3 regions of the Streptomyces sp. NPDC055287 genome follow, and region 1 is predicted to be linked to each of the others. Evidence: riboswitches for the same ligand, from Rfam matches in the RefSeq annotation. Region 1 holds a riboswitch; each other region holds the start of a gene.

Evidence for each region. A riboswitch is a leader RNA that binds a small molecule or an ion and turns the genes downstream of it on or off. The one in region 1 is predicted to bind cyclic di-AMP.
Region 2: it holds a riboswitch for cyclic di-AMP, as region 1 does, so the genes downstream of both, ACWIHY_RS15395 (transglycosylase family protein) here and ACWIHY_RS00490 (M23 family metallopeptidase) in region 1, are expected to answer to the same signal.
Region 3: it holds a riboswitch for cyclic di-AMP, as region 1 does, so the genes downstream of both, ACWIHY_RS11755 (M23 family metallopeptidase) here and ACWIHY_RS00490 (M23 family metallopeptidase) in region 1, are expected to answer to the same signal.

The regions. Positions count from the first base shown of each region.
Region 1 is NZ_JBSHNE010000001.1:115,715-121,435, reverse strand. Features, by position in the region: gene ACWIHY_RS00495 (GntR family transcriptional regulator) at 36-743, opposite strand; gene ACWIHY_RS00490 (M23 family metallopeptidase) at 920-1,738, opposite strand; cyclic di-AMP (ydaO/yuaA leader) riboswitch at 1,751-1,918, opposite strand; gene ACWIHY_RS00485 (M16 family metallopeptidase) at 2,142-3,509, opposite strand; gene ACWIHY_RS00480 (M16 family metallopeptidase) at 3,530-4,897, opposite strand; gene ACWIHY_RS00475 (DNA gyrase/topoisomerase IV subunit A) at 5,112-5,721, shown strand, end outside.
Region 2 is NZ_JBSHNE010000008.1:120,014-125,734, forward strand. Features, by position in the region: gene ACWIHY_RS15385 (cytochrome P450 family protein) at 1-218, shown strand, start outside; gene ACWIHY_RS15390 (transglycosylase family protein) at 331-1,296, shown strand; cyclic di-AMP (ydaO/yuaA leader) riboswitch at 1,565-1,736, shown strand; gene ACWIHY_RS15395 (transglycosylase family protein) at 1,740-2,438, shown strand; gene eno (phosphopyruvate hydratase) at 2,833-4,119, shown strand; gene ACWIHY_RS15405 (FtsB family cell division protein) at 4,233-4,709, shown strand; gene ACWIHY_RS15410 (DUF501 domain-containing protein) at 4,770-5,327, shown strand; gene ACWIHY_RS15415 (Ppx/GppA phosphatase family protein) at 5,324-5,721, shown strand, end outside.
Region 3 is NZ_JBSHNE010000005.1:370,547-376,267, forward strand. Features, by position in the region: gene ACWIHY_RS11745 (PP2C family protein-serine/threonine phosphatase) at 1-1,013, shown strand, start outside; gene ACWIHY_RS11750 (DUF2332 domain-containing protein) at 952-1,944, opposite strand; cyclic di-AMP (ydaO/yuaA leader) riboswitch at 2,203-2,350, shown strand; gene ACWIHY_RS11755 (M23 family metallopeptidase) at 2,362-3,456, shown strand; partial or broken gene ACWIHY_RS11760 (aldo/keto reductase) at 3,546-3,698, shown strand; gene ACWIHY_RS11765 (PrsW family intramembrane metalloprotease) at 3,719-5,122, opposite strand; gene trmB (tRNA (guanosine(46)-N7)-methyltransferase TrmB) at 5,271-5,721, opposite strand, start outside.

The sequences.
Region 1 (5,721 bases):
CCACTCATTCGCCCTCTTTGTATACGGCGCCGCTGTTAATGGCGGCCACTCACGATGTTTACGGGATGTTGCGAAGTCCTCACGCGTTCCTGACCGCGCTCCCGCCCGCGCTCCGGGGCGGGACGCCGCAACCGGTGTGCGGCCACCGCCCGTTCGGCGTGCAGGGCCGTCAGCGCGCGGGCCCGCTCGGCGTCGCCGCGCGCCACGGCGTCGACGATCGCGCCGTGTTCGGCCCAGGACTCGGCGGGGCGGGCGGGCTGCTCGACGGCGTACATCCACGCGATCTTGTGCCGGAGCTGAGTGAGCAGGGCCGTGAGGCCGGGGCTGCCCGACGCCTGGGCGAGCGTCTCGTGGAACCAGCTGCCCAGCGAGCGCAGATCCTCGCCCTCCCCCCGGCGGGCCCGCTCCTGGCCGAGCCTGACCAGGCCGCGCAGCACCTTCAGGTGGGCCTCGGTGCGCCGCTGGGCGGCGCGGGCCGCGCCCAGCGGCTCGAGCAGCGTCCGCACCTCCAGCAGGTCGGCGGCCTCCTGCTCGGTGGGCTCGGCCACGCAGGCGCCCGCGTGCCGGCGGGTGGTGACGAACCCCTCGGACTCCAGCGTGCGCAGGGCCTCGCGCACCGGGACGCGCGAGACACCGTAACGGCGCGCCAGCAGCTCCTCGGTGAGCCTGCTGCCCCGCGCGAACACACCGGACACGATGTCGTCACGGATTGCCGTGCATACCGATTGCGCGGGAATGCGCATGACCGAACCTCCGCCTTAATCCCCGCGAAACGCGGTTGATCGACGCCTGTTCGGTGACTCTATTGCAGCGGTCCCGGATTTCCGACGGGGGCTTTAATTCATGGACTGCTTTTGGACACGCCAGACATGCGGAAGGCCCCGGCGGGTGAGCCGGGGCCTTCCGTACGACCGAGCGGTCAGACGTTCACACCGTGCGCGCGCAGGTACGCGACCGGGTCCATGTCCGAGCCGTACTCGGGGGTCGTGCGGGCCTCGAAGTGCAGGTGCGGGCCCGTCGAGTTGCCGGTCGAGCCCGAGAGGCCTATCTGCTGGCCGGAGGCGACGGTCTGGCCGACGGAGACACCGATGGACGACAGGTGGCCGTACTGCGTGTACGTGCCGTCGTTCATCCGGATGACGATGTTGTTGCCGTACGCCCCGCCCCAGCCGGCCTCGACGACGGTGCCCCCGGCGACGGAGACGACGGAACTGCCGGACGCGGCGCGGAAGTCGACGCCGGAGTGGCTGCCGGAGGACCAGAGGTTGCCGCCGGTCTTGTAGCCGGTGGTGACGACGGAGCCGGCGACCGGGAGGGTGTAGCCGTTGAGACGCTTGCGCTCGGCCTCGCGGGCGGCGCGCTCCTTGGCGGCGCGCTCCTCACGCTCCTTCTTGGCCCGCGCCTGGGCCTCGGCCTTGGCCTTGGCCTCCGCCTTGCGCTTGGCTTCGGCCTTCTTCAGAGCCGCCTTGCGCTCGGCCTCGGCCTTGTCGGCGGCGTGCTGCTGCTGCTCGGCCTGGGCGGCGATCTGGTCGGCGAGGGAATCGCCGATGACGATGGCCTGGGTCAGGCCGGTGTCCTGGACGGCCTGGGCCGCTTCGCCGCCGGCGGCGAGGGCCGGAGAGGCCAGGCCTCCGATGACGCCGGTCGTCGCGAGTGCGGCGACGCCGGCCATGTTCGCGCTCTTGCGCGTCAGGCGGCTCGGACGACGGTGCTTCCCGGTGGCACGGGTGAACGCCATGGAGTGGCTGATCCTTTCCTTCCTTCTCGCCTACCGGGTTAGCTGACGGGTTCGGAGCAGGAAGGTCTCCTACGGACCCCTCCGTACGTACGCACAGAGGACGTCCGATTCACCCCAGGGACTGATTGGGTCCCCGGCTCCCCAGGCTCGCGCCTGACGGGGACTCGGCGATGACTGTCCGGTGCCACGGATGCGGCTCACTGCTGACGGACAGCCGGACAGACGCTAAACGGGACATCTTTTAATCACCAAACAGACACGGGGTTTTGTAACGCACCCCACAGGCCAGACAGGCAACCACCACAACAAATCGGACATAAGAGAAGGACCCCGACAGCCTTCCGGTTGCCGGGGTCCCTCTATCTCCCGCTTTGAGGGGAGTTGTTCGGCCGGTTCGGACGGCTCAGCCGCTGACCACCGTCACCTCGCCGATGCCGAGCGCCCTGACGGGCTCCTCGATCTGCGACGCGTCCCCGACGAGGACCGTGACCAGCCGGTCCTCAGGGAAGGCGCTGACGACCGCCGCGGTGGCCTCCACGGTGCCCGTCTCGGCGAGGCGGGCGTACATCTGGGCCTGGAAGTCGTCCGGCAGGTGCTGCTCGACCTGGTCGGCGAGCGTGCCGGCGACGGCCGCGGCCGTCTCGTACTTGAGCGGCGCGACACCCACCAGGTTCTGTACGGCGACATCCCGCTCGGCGTCGGTGAGGCCCTCGGCCGCCAGGGTGCGCAGCACCTTCCAGAGGTCTTCGAGCGCCGGGCCCGTGGACTCCGTGTCCACCGAGCCGCTGATCGCCAGCATGGACGCGCCCGAGCCGTCGGGAGCGGAGCGCAGCACCTGGCCGAAGGCGCGCACGCCGTACGTGTAGCCCTTCTCCTCGCGCAGGACGCGGTCCAGGCGGGAGGTGAGCGTGCCGCCCAGGCAGTACGTGCCGAGGACCTGGGCCGGCCAGACCCGGTCGTGGCGGTCGGGGCCGATCCGGCCGATGAGCAGCTGGGTCTGGACCGCGCCGGGGCGGTCCACGATGACCACACGGCCCGTGTCGTCGGCGGTGACCGGCGGTACCGGGCGCGATGCGGCGGTGTCGCCCTTCCACGCGCCCAGCGTGTCGGCCAGGATCGCGTCCAGGTCGGTGCCCTCGAGGTCTCCGACGACCACCGCGGTGGCGGTCGCGGGACGCACGTGGGCCACGTAGAAGGCCCGCACCGCGCCGGAGTCGATCTGCTGCACCGTCTCCTCGGTGCCCTGGCGCGGCCGCGACATGCGGGAGGCCGCCGGGAACAGCTCCTTGGAGAGCTGCTTGGCCGCGCGGCGGGACGGGTTGGCCGTCTCGTGCGGGATCTCGTCGAGCCGGTTGGCCACCAGGCGCTCGATCTCGCTGTCCGCGAACGCGGGCGCGCGCAGCGCGTCCGCGAGCAGGCCGAGCGCCTTGGGCAGCCTGGAGACGGGGACCTCCAGGGAGACCCGGACGCCCGGATGGTCGGCGTACGCGTCGAGCGTGGCGCCGCATCGCTCCAGCTCGGCGGCGAACTCCTCGGCGGAGTGCTTGTCGGTGCCCTCCGAGAAGGCCCGCGCCATGATCGTCGCGACGCCGTCGAGACCGGCCGGCTCGGCCTCCAGGGGGGCGGCGAGGAACACCTCGACCGCCACGACCTGCTGGCCGGGACGGTGGCAGCGCAGCACGGTCAGGCCGTTGGGCAGGGCGCCGCGCTCGGGGGCGGGGAACGCCCACGGCGTGGGGGTGCCGGCCTGCGGCTGCGGGTGGAACTTCATTCTCACGGCTGCGGTGTCGGTCACTTGTCCGCCCCTTCCTGGTCAGCGGTCTCACCGGCGGCGGTGTCGTCGGCTGCGTCGGCCGCGTGGGTCGGCTCGTAGACGAGGACCGCGCGGTTGTCCGGGCGCAGCCGGGCCTTGGCGGCCGCCTGGACCTCCTCCGCCGTGATGTCCAGGACGCGCCCGACGGCGGTCAGTGCGAGCTGCGGGTCGCCGAACAGGACGGCGTACCGGCACAGTTCGTCGGCACGGCCCGCGACCGTACCGAGCCGGTCGAGCCACTCGCGCTCCAACTGGGCCTGCGCGCGCTCCATCTCCTCGGGCGTGGGTCCCTCGGCGGCGAAGCGGGCCAGCTCCTCGTCGACGGCGCGCTCGATGTCGGGCACCTCGACGCCGGCCGACGTCTTGACGTCCAGCCAGCCGAGCGAGGGCGCGCCGGACAGGCGCAGCAGCCCGAAGCCTGCGGCGACGGCCGTACGGTCGCGGCGGACCAGGCGGTTGTGCAGCCGGGAGGACTCGCCGCCGCCGAGGACGGTGAGAGCCAGATCGGCGGCGTCGGCCTCGCGGGTGCCGTCGTGCGGCAGCCGGTAGGCGGCCATCAGCGCGCGGGCCGGGACCTCTTCGTGGATCTCCTCGCGCAGCTCCTGCCCGATGATGTCGGGCAGCGTGCCGTCGCGCGGCGGCTGCTTGCCGTCGTGGGACGGGATGGAGCCGAAGTACTGCTCGATCCAGGCGAGGGTCTGCTGCGGGTCGATGTCGCCGACGACCGAGATCACCGCGTTGTTCGGCGCGTAGTACGTACGGAAGAAGGCGCGCGCGTCCTCGAGGGTCGCGGCGTCCAGGTCGGCCATCGAGCCGATCGGCGTGTGGTGGTACGGGTGGCCCTCGGGGTAGGACAGTGCGGTCAGCTTCTCGAAGGCGGTACCGTACGGCACGTTGTCGTACCGCTGGCGGCGCTCGTTCTTGACGACGTCACGCTGGTTCTCCATGGACTCCTCGTCGAGCGCGGAGAGCAGCGAGCCCATCCGGTCGGCTTCCAGCCACAGAGCCAGCTCCACCTGGTGGGCGGGCATCGTCTCGAAGTAGTTGGTGCGCTCGAAGCTGGTCGTGCCGTTGAGCGAACCGCCCGCACCCTGCACCAGCTCGAAGTGACCGTTGCCCTTGACCTGCGCCGAGCCCTGGAACATCAGGTGCTCGAAAAGGTGAGCAAGGCCGGTACGGCCCTTGACCTCGTGGCGCGAACCTACGTCGTACCAGAGGCAGACCGCGGCGACCGGGGTCAGGTGGTCCTCGGAGAGCACCACGCGCAGGCCATTGGCCAGCCGGTGCTCTGTCGCTGTCAGGCCGCCGGAACCGGCCTGCGCTGTGGCCGTGTGACCCATGGGCATGTACGTCCCTTCGATCGCGATATGGAGAAGTCCTGCCACTGTATGCAAGCTCACGGACGCCTGGCGAAGTTCCCGGCCCGTGTACGCCCTCAGGGAACGCCCGAGCAGGCGCAACGGACGGGTCGAGGTCGGCGTTGTCAGTGCGCCGGTCCACAATGGTCGGCATCACACCCAAGAACTCGCCCTACAGAACCGCGAAGGAGCCGCAGCCGCGATGGCCCGCCGCAGCACGAAGACCCCGCCGCCGGACGATGCGTTCGAGGAGAAGATCCTCGATGTCGACGTCGTCGACGAAATGCAGGGCTCCTTCCTCGAGTACGCGTACTCGGTGATCTACTCGCGAGCGCTGCCCGACGCCCGCGACGGCATGAAGCCGGTGCACCGACGCATCGTCTACCAGATGAACGAGATGGGGCTGCGGCCCGACCGCGGCTACGTGAAGTGCGCCCGCGTCGTCGGCGAGGTGATGGGCAAGCTGCACCCGCACGGCGACGCTTCGATCTACGACGCGCTCGTGCGCATGGCACAGCCCTTCTCGATGCGCCTGCCGCTCGTCGACGGCCACGGCAACTTCGGCTCCCTCGGCAACGACGACCCGCCGGCCGCCATGCGGTACACGGAATGCCGGATGGCCGACGCCACCTCGCTGATGACGGAGTCGATCGACGAGGACACCGTCGACTTCAACCCGAACTACGACGGGCAGGAGCGCGAGCCCGTCGCGCTTCCCGCGGCGTACCCGAACCTGCTGGTCAACGGCGCGTCCGGGATCGCCGTCGGCATGGCGACGAACATGCCGCCGCACAACCTGGGCGAGGTCGTCG
Region 2 (5,721 bases), on a different contig from region 1:
GCCGCGACAACCAGCACCTCGGCTACGGGCACGGCATCCATTACTGCCTCGGCGCCCCGCTGGCCCGGCTCGAAGGGCAGACGGCGATCGCGACGCTGCTGCTGCGCCTGCCGGATCTGCGACTTGCGGGGGATCCTGACGATTTGCGGTGGCGTGGGGGCCTCATCATGCGCGGACTGCGCACCCTGCCCGTGGAGTTCGACGCCGAAAACAAGTGACGCTGCGTCAATTCGAGACCTTCACGTGATCTGCGCTGCATCGACTTGTGACAAACGTTCGAGTACCGCTACCTTCACCGTCAACCTCAGCCGTCACTCGAAAGGCAACCGCATGCGCTCCGGGAACGGTAGACACCGCCGCCCCCGTCAGGCTCCAGCTCTCGTCGTCGCGGCAGGAGTCGCCGGATCGGCCATCGCCATCCCGCTGCTCGGCGCGAGCGGCGCGTCCGCTGCCGAAGCCACGACCTGGGACCGGGTCGCCGATTGTGAGAGTGGCGGCATGTGGAGTGCCGACCTCGGCAACGGCTACTACGGCGGACTCCAGTTCTCCCCGGAGACCTGGCAGAAGTTCGGCGGTACGGCGTACGCGCCGCGCGCCGACCTCGCCAGTCGCTCCCAGCAGATCCAGGTGGCCGAGAAGGTGCTCGCCGAGGAGGGGCCGCAGGCGTGGCCGAGCTGCGCCCTCATCTCCGGCCTGACGGAGGGTGACGACGCGGCTCCCGGCGACGGCGCGAGCGCCGAGCCCACCGCGGAGTCCAAGGCCGACACGTCGGACACGGTGTCGGAGGGCTCCGGGAACCCGGAGTCGTCCGAGTCGACGGAAGACAAGCCCGCCGGGTCCGCCGGTGAGGGCGTCAAGGACGGCAAGGACGGCAAGAGCGGCTCGACGAAGTCCGCCGAGCCGACGTCGCCCCCGGCGTCCGGGACGTCCGAGGAGTCGGGCGGAGCCTCCAAGAGCCCCGCGCCGCCGGCCGCCGAGGAGGGTGCCTCCAAGGGCAAGCACCGCGGCGAGGTGGCCCGGGAGGGCGCTGACGCCGTATCCGGCGAATCGGGCATCGAGCGCGAATCGGGACGTCACGCCTCGCGGGGTGACGGGTCGACACGTGAGTCGGCCAAGACGGACGGCGCCGAGGCCGCCGACGGCCACTACACCGTCCGTACCGGCGACAACCTCTCGGCCATCGCCGCCGAGCACGACCTGCGCGGCGGCTGGACGGCTCTCTATGCGGCCAATGAGGAGACCGTCGGGTCCGACCCCGACCTCATCGTCCCTGGCCAGAACCTCGATCTGAGCTGATTTCGAAGGGCAGTTCGGGCCGCTATGTCCGGATTGAAGCAAGTGAGACAAGGGTCTCTTTGCCTCAACTCGCGTACGCGGCCCGGACGATCCCCTCGTGTCACCCCTGACCTGCGCAGATATGGACGAAGTGAAGGCAGGGAAGGGCGAAATCTCCCTGATGGGCCTTTTTGAACATCAAGGGCTCATGTGTTTACCGTCGGACCGCTCGCCACCGCGGGCCCCGTCGACCGTCACGCCGAATCCTGCCGTCGGTCGGGGGGAACTGACGCGTAAAGCGCCGTAGGCAGGAGCGGGGGACCCAGGTAGGTCGCCGGGCCCGTACGTCGAAAGACGAACGGAACCGGCTTGGGGTTAAGCCGCGCGACGCAGGTCGCGCGCCGGGCACTCACTTGGCCCGAACCCGACAGCTCACCTCGTAGGCGTCGGTGAGGAGATGTCGCATGCTGTTTTCCAGCAACGCCAAGCACCGTCGCCCGTCCAAGGCCACTCGGTTCGCCGCGCTCGCCGGTGTCGCCGGCGCCGCTGTAGCCGTCCCGCTGATGGGTGCGACTTCGGCCTCCGCCGCCTCCGTCGAGACCTGGGACGCTGTCGCCCAGTGCGAGTCCGGCGGCAACTGGTCCATCAACACGGGCAACGGCTACTACGGCGGCCTGCAGTTCTCCGCGTCCAGCTGGGCGGCGGCCGGTGGCACGCAGTACGCCCCGACCGCCGACAAGGCATCCAAGGCGCAGCAGATCGCCACGGCCGAGAAGCTTCTCGACATGCAGGGCCCCGGTGCCTGGGCCTGTGCGGGCGCCGGCGGCCTGACCAACGACGGTGTCGACCCGGGTGTCGACACCTCCGGTTCTTCGGCGAAGCAGGAGCAGCCGCAGCAGCAGGCCGCCCCGCGCGCCGCCGAGCAGCCGGCCTCGCGCAGCGAGGTCCGTTCCGCGCCCAAGGCCGAGACCGCGAAGCCCGCCGCCCCCGCCAAGATCGAGAAGGGTGACGGCGAGTACAAGGTCAAGGCCGGCGACACCCTCGGCAAGATCGCCGACGCCGAGAAGGTCAAGGGCGGCTGGGAGAAGCTCTTCAAGCTGAACAAGGACATCGTCGACGACGCCGATGTCATCTACCCCGGTCAGCAGCTGCACCTCAGCTGATCCGGCTCGCGGCGCCCAGGCCGCTCCGGCTCGCCGCGCCCCGCCGAGCGGGCGCGCGGCACTCCGCCGGGCAGGCCGCGGCACCCGCGGAGCAGTCCGCGGCATTCGGCCGATCGACCGTGCTTTTCCGGCCGATCCCCCGCGGAACCCAGAGCACCCCGGTCCGGCGCGCTTCCCCCGTACGCGCCGGGCCGGGGTTTCGCCGTCAGTTACTGCCCAGTAGTCCCAGTACGTGGCACGTCCCGCCCGGAGTTACGTCCGCTGTTGCGGGCATTCGCACCTCTTCTTGTCCCAGGGGGCGGGCGAACGGCCGATCGATGCCTCCGAGCCGGTTAGGCTCTTGTCGCAAGGCCAAAGTGACCCTGCACCCCATAGCGTCACATCCCAGAAGGAGATGCTCGTGCCGTCCATCGACGTCGTCGTAGCCCGGGAAATCCTGGACTCCCGAGGCAATCCCACGGTCGAGGTCGAGGTCGGCCTCGACGACGGCAGCACCGGTCGTGCTGCTGTTCCGTCCGGTGCCTCCACCGGAGCGTTCGAGGCCATCGAGCTTCGCGACGGTGACCCGAACCGCTACCAGGGCAAGGGTGTCGAGAAGGCCGTCCTCGCCGTCATCGAGCAGATCGGCCCGGAGCTCGTCGGTTACGACGCCACCGAGCAGCGCCTGATCGACCAGGCCATGTTCGACCTGGACGCCACCGAGAACAAGGCGTCCCTCGGCGCCAACGCCATCCTCGGCGTCTCGCTCGCCGTCGCGCACGCCGCCTCCGAGGCGTCGGACCTGCCGCTCTTCCGCTACCTCGGTGGCCCGAACGCGCACCTGCTGCCCGTTCCGATGATGAACATCCTCAACGGTGGGTCGCACGCCGACTCCAACGTCGACATCCAGGAGTTCATGATCGCGCCGATCGGCGCCGAGTCGTTCTCCGAGGCCCTGCGCTGGGGCACGGAGGTCTACCACACCCTCAAGTCCGTACTGAAGTCCAAGGGCCTGTCCACCGGCCTCGGCGACGAGGGCGGCTTCGCCCCGAACCTGGACTCCAACCGCGCCGCGCTCGACCTCATCCTCGAGGCCATCAAGCAGGCCGGTTACGTCCCCGGTGAGCAGATCGCGCTCGCGCTCGACGTCGCCGCGTCCGAGTTCTACAAGGACGGCTCGTACGAGTTCGAGGGCAAGTCCCGCTCGGCCGCCGAGATGACGGAGTACTACGAGGAGCTCGTGGCGGCGTACCCGCTCGTCTCCATCGAGGACCCGCTCTTCGAGGACGACTGGGCCGGCTGGAAGGTCCTCACCGACAAGCTGGGCACCAAGGTCCAGATCGTCGGCGACGACCTCTTCGTCACCAACCCGGAGCGCCTGGCGCGCGGCATCGAGGAAGGCGCCGCCAACTCGCTGCTCGTCAAGGTCAACCAGATCGGTTCGCTGACCGAGACCCTGGACGCCGTCGAGCTGGCGCAGCGCAACGGCTTCAAGTGCATGATGTCGCACCGCTCCGGTGAGACCGAGGACGTCACCATCGCCGACCTCGCCGTCGCCACCAACTGCGGCCAGATCAAGACCGGCGCCCCGGCCCGCTCCGAGCGCGTCGCCAAGTACAACCAGCTGCTGCGCATCGAGGAGATCCTCGACGACGCGGCCGTGTACGCCGGCCGCAGCGCGTTCCCCCGCTTCAAGGGTTAAGCGCGGCAAGGGTTAAGCACGGCAAGGGTTGAAGGCCCCAGCCTCCATACGTCCCCGCACGCGGTCCCGTACCGTGTGCGGGGACGTATGTGCGTACAAGGGGAGGCGGAGACATGGCCGGGAAGGACCGGGACCGGTTCTCCACTGCGACCAGGATTCGGCTGATCGGCGAGCAGACCGCCGCCCGTGTCTACCGCTCGCAGACCCGCCGTCAGGCCCGCCGCTCCCGGCTCACCGGCCGGGCCGCGCTGCTCGTCCTGGTCCTGTGCTCGCTGATCGTGGCGCTCGCCTATCCGATGCGGCAGTACGTGTCGCAGCGCGGCGAGATCGCCGATCAGCAGCGCAAGATGCGGGAGGCCGGCCGGCGCGTCGAGGAGCTGCGGGACGAGAAGGCCCGGCTCAAGGACGACGCCTACATCGAGCGCCTCGCCCGCGAACACCTCCACCTCGTACGGCCGGGGGAGACGGGCTTCACCGTCATCGACCCCGACGCCCGCGGCAAGCGCCGCGAGGACCAGGGCGGCGCCGACCGCCCCTGGTACACGAACCTCTGGGACGGCGTGGACCACGCCGACCGCCCGGACAAGTAACGACCCATCAGCACGTCATCGACCCGAAGTCACCCCCAACACGAAGGCACGAACGCACGCATGGACGCCGCACCCCCGACCACCCCGCGCACCGAGCCCACCGAGGCGGACATCGAAGCGTTCAAGCTGCAGCTGGGCCGCCCGCCGCGCGGTCTGCGCGCCATCGCGCACCGCTGCCCCTGCGGACAGCCGGACGTGGTCGAGACGGCCCCGCGTCTGGAGGACGGCACGCCGTTCCCGACGCTGTACTACTTGACCTGCCCCCGCGCGGCAGGCGCGATCGGCACCCTCGAGGGCTCCGGCCTGATGAAGGAGATGCAGGACCGCCTCGCCGAGGACCCGGAGCTGGCCGCCGCCTACCGCGCCGCCCACGAGGACTACATCGGGCGCCGCGACGCGATCGAGGTGCTCCAGGGCTTCCCGAGCGCCGGCGGCATGCCGGACCGCGTGAAGTGCCTGCACGTCCTGGTCGGCCACTCGCTGGTGGCCGGCCCCGGGGTGAACCCGTTCGGCGACGAGGCGCTCGCGTTGCTGCCCGAGTGGTGGGCGAAGGGCCCGTGCGTGACACCGTGCGCCGGGAGCAAGACGGACGGCACCGTCCAGGGGGAGGCCAAGTGACCCGGGTCGCCGCCGTCGACTGCGGTACGAACTCCATCCGCCTCCTTGTCGCCGACACGGACCCGGCAACCGGCGAGCTGGTCGAGATCGACCGCCGCATGACGATCGTGCGGCTCGGCCAGGACGTCGACCGCACCGGCCGGCTCGCCCCCGAGGCCCTGGAACGCACCTTCGCCGCCTGCCGCGAGTACGCCGAGGTCATCACGGCGCACGGCGCCGAGAGGACCAGGTTCGTCGCCACGTCCGCCTCCCGCGACGCCGAGAACCGTGACGATTTCGTACGCGGTGTCCTCGACATCCTGGGCGTGGAGCCCGAAGTCATCACCGGCGACCAGGAGGCCGAGTTCTCCTTCACCGGCGCCACCAAGGAGCTGACGGGCCGCGAGGACCTGAC
Region 3 (5,721 bases), on a different contig from region 1:
ACACCCTGCTGACCGGCGTCGTGGCGATCGCCGCCGTCGTCGGGCTGCACCTCTACAACGGCACCTCGACGCACGTCGAGTCCGTGACCGAGCTGATCACCGTGGTGACCGTCGCCGTCCTGGCCCTCGTCATCAACCGTGTCGTACGCCGCAGCGGCCGGCAGCTCGCCTCCGCCCGCACCATCGCCGAGGCGGCCCAGCGCGCCGTGATCCCGGTGCCCGCCGACCGGATCGCCGGGCTGCACGTCGCCGCGCGGTACGAGGCCGCCCAGGCGGACGCCTTCATCGGCGGCGACCTCTTCGCCGTACAGGACACCCCGTCCGGGGTACGGCTGGTGGTCGGCGACGTCCGGGGGAAGGGGCTCGGCGCGGTGGAGGCGGTGGCTGTGGTCGTCGGGGCGTTCCGGGAGGCGGCCGAACAGGAGGGCACGCTCGAAGGGGTCGCGCAGCGGCTCGAGCGGGCGCTCACGCGCGAGGGCGCGCGGCGCGACGGGCTCGACGCCTTCGAGGGCTTCACGACGGCCGTACTGGCCGAGATCCCGCGCGGTGAGGGCGTCGTGAGGCTGGTCAACCGCGGCCATCCGCAGCCGCTCCTGCTGTACGCCGACGGGGACCTCGCGGAGATCGTGCCGCCCGAGGCCGCGCTGCCGCTGGGGATGGGCGATCTGGGCGTCTGGCCGGACCGGGCGCGGGAGTACGCGTTCCCGCCCGGCGCCACGCTGCTGCTCTACACGGACGGTCTGTCCGAGGCGCGGAACGCGGCGGGGGTCTTCTACGATCCGGCAGCCCGGCTGCGCGGCCGGATCTTCCCGGGCCCCGAGGAGCTGCTGGACGCGCTCGTCGACGACGTACGGCTGCACACGGCGGGAGCCGCCACGGACGACATGGCCCTGCTGGCGGTCGGGCGGCCCACCGAGGGGCAGCAGGACCGCCGCAGGACCGTGGGCCTGGTCAGACGGGCAGGCCTGCCGGCCGGTCGAACCAGTGCAGGCCCTGGCCGTGCGGGGCTGTGAAGGCGACGGCGCGCTCGTCCAGGGCGAGGGTGAGCAGGTGCTCGTCGTCGGGGGCCGGGGCGTCGAGCCAGGGCAGCACGGTGTGGTGCTCATTGGAGATCCAGTGGCCCGGCAGGTCGCGGACGAGCCGGGCGAACTCCTCGCGGCGGGCGAGCGGCAGGTAGGTCAGCACGGCGGTGTGGAAGACGACCAGCGTGGCGTCCGCGGGGGCGCGGGCCGCCAGCGCCGGGAGTTCGTCGACGAGGTCGCCGCGGACGATGAGGGGGCCGGGCGCCGTACGTACGGCCTCGATGGCGGCGAGCTGCTGACGCGGGCGCTCCGCGCGGCCGGGCCAGATCAGTGACTGGAGCCAGCGGACGTCCTCCTCGTCCGTGGGGTCGAGGGGATTGAGGTCGATGCCGGCGCGCCACGCGATGTCGGGGAGCGCCGTGGGCAGGGGCACGGGGCCCTCCGTACGGCAGTCGAAGGTGACGGGGGACGTGCCCAGGGTGGCGCCGCCGTTGTAGCGGTAGGCGTAGCGGTCGGGGTGGAGGCACAGGCCCGCCGAGGCGCCGACCTCGATGAGGGCGAGGGGCTGGGGGAGTGCGGCGAGGAGGGGCAGCAGGGTGGCGCAGCGGGCGGGCTCGTTCGTCTGGGTGAAGCGGTCCAGCATGACGGCGCGTACGTCGTCCCAGTGGGCCAGGGTCCACTCGCGGAAGGGCGCCCACTGCTCGTAGGGGCCGCCGAGGAAGCGGACGGCGGCGAGGAGGAGATTGGGCTGCTGCTTGTTGCCGGGTGGCAGGCCGGCGATGAGGGCGCAGAAGTCCCGGTCCTCGCTGATACGGGCGGTGAGTTCGGCGTAAGCGGGAGAAATGCCGCGCGCCTGCTGCTCGGAGAACTCGCGGTAGCGATCGGCCGGCCACGGACTGGGATGCGTGCTGTTGACAACCATGTGCTGAAGTTAGCCGTGCGGAGACCGTCGCGACGCTGGGTAACCGCACGAGAGCCCTGCGCATAACAATTGACGAACCGTCATGGTGCGGATGTTTTCTGAGGGGTGGTCAACTCGTCCGACTGTGGTCGCTTGTGTCCCGATTGGTTCGGGCCAAGGTCCTTAACGATCAGTTGGAACAGCTTGGAAACCGGAGCCGGTGTCTATTAACGTTCGATAACGCAGCGCGGTCGTCCCAGTCGTCGCAAGAGACGGCACCGTGCGCACGCGCCGAATCCCGCAAGGGAACCGGGGAACCATGTTCCTTGGGGTGAATCGGGCCGCTTCGTACCCACGAAGAGGCCCGTAGGAGACCTTCCTGCTCCGAACCCGTCAGCTAACCCGGTAGGCGAGAAGGAAGGAAAGGAGCACGCCTCCGTGGCGTCCAACAGGCCTGCCCCCCAAGCCACCCTGCCCCCTTACGGGGCGCCCCACGACAGCGAGAGTCACGTCGCCGGGGAGGGGACCTGGGAAGAATGGAATCCGACTGAGGAATCCGTCCGGCCCGTACGCGGTCGTCACCGCGTCGCCAAGCAGCGCGGCGGTCTCGGCCGCAGCTCCACCGTTCTCGGCGTCGGCGTCATCGCCGCGGTCGGCGCGGGAGGCATCGCCACCGCGCAGGACAAGCCGGCAATCTCGATCTCCCTTCCCGACGCGATAACGGAATCCCTTCCCGACGCCAAGTCACTACCCGGTGTCGGGTCTTTGATGTCCGACGACGCGGAATCCGGCTCCGGGACGGGCGCCGCGAACGAAGCCGTCGTGGCCGCGGCCCCGCTCACCACCGCGGGCGTCACCACCGCCGACGCACGGCAGGGCACCACCGACGCGGGCGAGGCCCTGCGCGCCCGCATCCTCCAGCAGGCCGAGCAGCAGCAGGCCGCCGCCGACGCCGAGGTGAAGCTGGCCGCCGAGAAGGAGGCCGCCGAGAAGGCCTCCGCCGAGGCGAAGCAGCAGCAGACCGCGGCCGAGGCCAAGGCCGCCGAGGAGAAGCGCGAGGCCGAGGAGAAGAAGCGCGAGGCGGAGGAAGAAGCCGCGCGCAAGGCCGAGGAGGAGCGGCTGGCCAAGCTGGCCGCCAGCTACTCGCTGCCCACCTCGTCGTACACGCTCACCTCCACCTACGGCCAGTCCGGCTCGATGTGGTCCTCCGGCCAGCACACCGGTCTCGACTTCGCCGCCCCGACGGGCACGCCGGTCAAGGCCGTGCACGGCGGCACGATCAAGTCCGCGGGCTGGTCGGGTTCGTACGGCTACCGCATCGTCCTGGAGCTCTCGGACGGCACGGAGGTCTGGTACTGCCACCTCTCCTCGATGACCGTCACGTCCGGCGAGGTCGGTACGGGCGACGTCATCGGACGTGTGGGCGCCACCGGCAATGTCACCGGTCCGCACCTGCACCTCGAAGTGCACACGCCCGACGGCGCCGGCGTCGACCCCGCGGCCTGGCTGCGCGGCAAGGGCCTCACCGTCTGACGCTTTTCCCACAGTCCCCGGCAGTCCCGGCGCACGCCCCCCGCGCCCAGGGCTGCCGGTCTGTGTGTGCGGGGCGCTGTGCGTGCCGGACCGTGGCGCTGGCGTGGCTGGCGGCGCAGCCGACGGTCGCGGCGCCGATCACGAGCGCGCGGACGGTGGAACAGCTGCCTGCGCTGCTGGCGGTGGCGGATCTGGAGCTGGCGGAGGCGGAGCTGGCGGCACTGACGGCGGCGTCCGCCTGACCTCGGACCGGCCGCAGCGGTTACTGCTGCCGGTACGGGTTGTACGCGGCGCAGGCCTGGTGCGGGGGCGGTCCGTACCCGTACGGCGGCCAGGGCGGCTGCTGCCACGGCGGCGGCTGCCAGGGCGGTGGGGTCCGCACCCGGCCCGTCGCCCGCGCCGCGTACTCCAGGGCCGGCCCGGCGACCTCCCTGCGCTGCCACAGGTGGTGGAGCAGCTCCTGCTCGCGTGCCGTGAAGTCCGGGCCCGGTGCGCCGCGGTGGGCGCGGTGGCGCAGGAAGGCCAGGGACGTGGCGAAGGCCTCGTACTCGGCGACGGCACGGGCGGCGGCCCGTCCTCCGGCCCGTCCTCCGTACGCACGCGCCGCCGCGCCCCGCGCCAGCGAGCGGGCCCGCATCGAGGAGAGCGCGAGCGGTTCGGCGGGCAGTAGCCAGCCGGCGGCGGCATAGGCGGGCAGTTCGGCGGCTATCGTGCCCAGCTCGCGCTGGCGCGTCCAGACCACCAGCCAGGTGAGCATCGCGAAGGCGGGGACCATGAACGCGGCGTACACCGCGTAGAAGCCGTACTGACCGAAGGCCGACGAGCCGTTCCACAGGGCGTGCACGCCCATCGCGAGCGCCAGGCCGAGCAGCGGCAGCGCGATACGCCGCCACCTGCCACGGCGCGGCGGGGCGAGCGCGGCCAGCCCGAAGCCGATGCCCGTCAGCACCGTGAACAGCGGGTGCGCGAACGGGGACATCACTATGCGGACGAAGAAGGTCGCGGCGGTCACCGACGCGAGGCCGGAGGCGCCCGCTTCCTGGTCCTCGCCGAAGGCGTTGCCGAGATAGAGGATGTTCTCGGTGAAGGCGAAGCCGGTCGCCGTGAACCCGGCCACGACCACCCCGTCGACGATCCCGGTGAAGTCCCGTCTGCGGAAGAGGAAGATCAGCAGCAGGGCCGCCGCCTTCGCGCTCTCCTCGACGACCGGGGCTATCACCGTCGCGCCGAGGGATTCGGCCCCCGCCGGATCGGCGGTGGCCGTGGCTATCCAGCGGGTCGCGAAGCTGTTCGCGATGATCGCGACGAGTGCGGCGGCGAACGCGCCCCAGGCGAAGGCGAAGACGAGGTTCCGCCAGGGTTCGGGCTCCACCCGGTCCAGCCACCGGAACGCCGAGGCCAGCAGCGGCACCGGCAACACCGCGAGCCCCAGCCCGACCAGGAAGCCGTGCGTGCCGGTCTGGTCCCGGACGATCGCCAGGATCACCAGGCCGCACAGGGCGAGGGCCGTGATCACCGCGCCCGCGCGCACCGCCCTGGTGCGCCACCAGGCGTGGCGTGGCTTGTAGCGCCAGTGCGCAGGCGGCGGTACGGCGGTGAACTGCGGCTGCCGCTCACAGTCCGGGACCGCCGGGTGCTGCCGGGGGTGCGGAGGCGTCTCGTACACCCGTCGACCCTAACGAGAGCCACTGACACCGGCGATGGTGCGTGCGGGCTCCGCCGGGTGCCGGGCGGGCGCCGACCGGGTCGGGGCCAGGGGCCCGGCGGGTCGGGGCCAGGTCCTTGCCAGGTCCTTGCCGGGGCCTCCCCGGGCTCTACCGGCGGCGGAAGAGCAGGTCGTGCACGACATGGCCCTTGTCGAGGCCCTGCCCCTCGAAGCGGGTGAGCGGCCGGAACGCGGGCCTGGGCGCGTAGCCGCCGTCCGGCACGGTGTTCTCGAAGTCGGGGTGCGCGCTGAGCACTTCCAGCATCTGCTCGGCGTACGACTCCCAGTCGGTCGCGCAGTGCACGATCGCGCCGGGCGCGAGGCGGGGCGCGACCAGGTCGAGGAACTCGGGCTGGATGAGGCGCCGCTTGTGGTGACGCTTCTTCGGCCACGGGTCGGGGAAGTAGACGCGCAGGCCGGCGAGGGAGGCGGCCGGCAGCATCTCGCGGACCAGGATGATCGCGTCGCCGTTCGCTACGCGGACGTTGCTGAGACCGGCGCGTTCGGCGAGACCGAGCAGGTTGCCCTGGCCGGGTGTGTGTACGTCGACGGCCAGGATG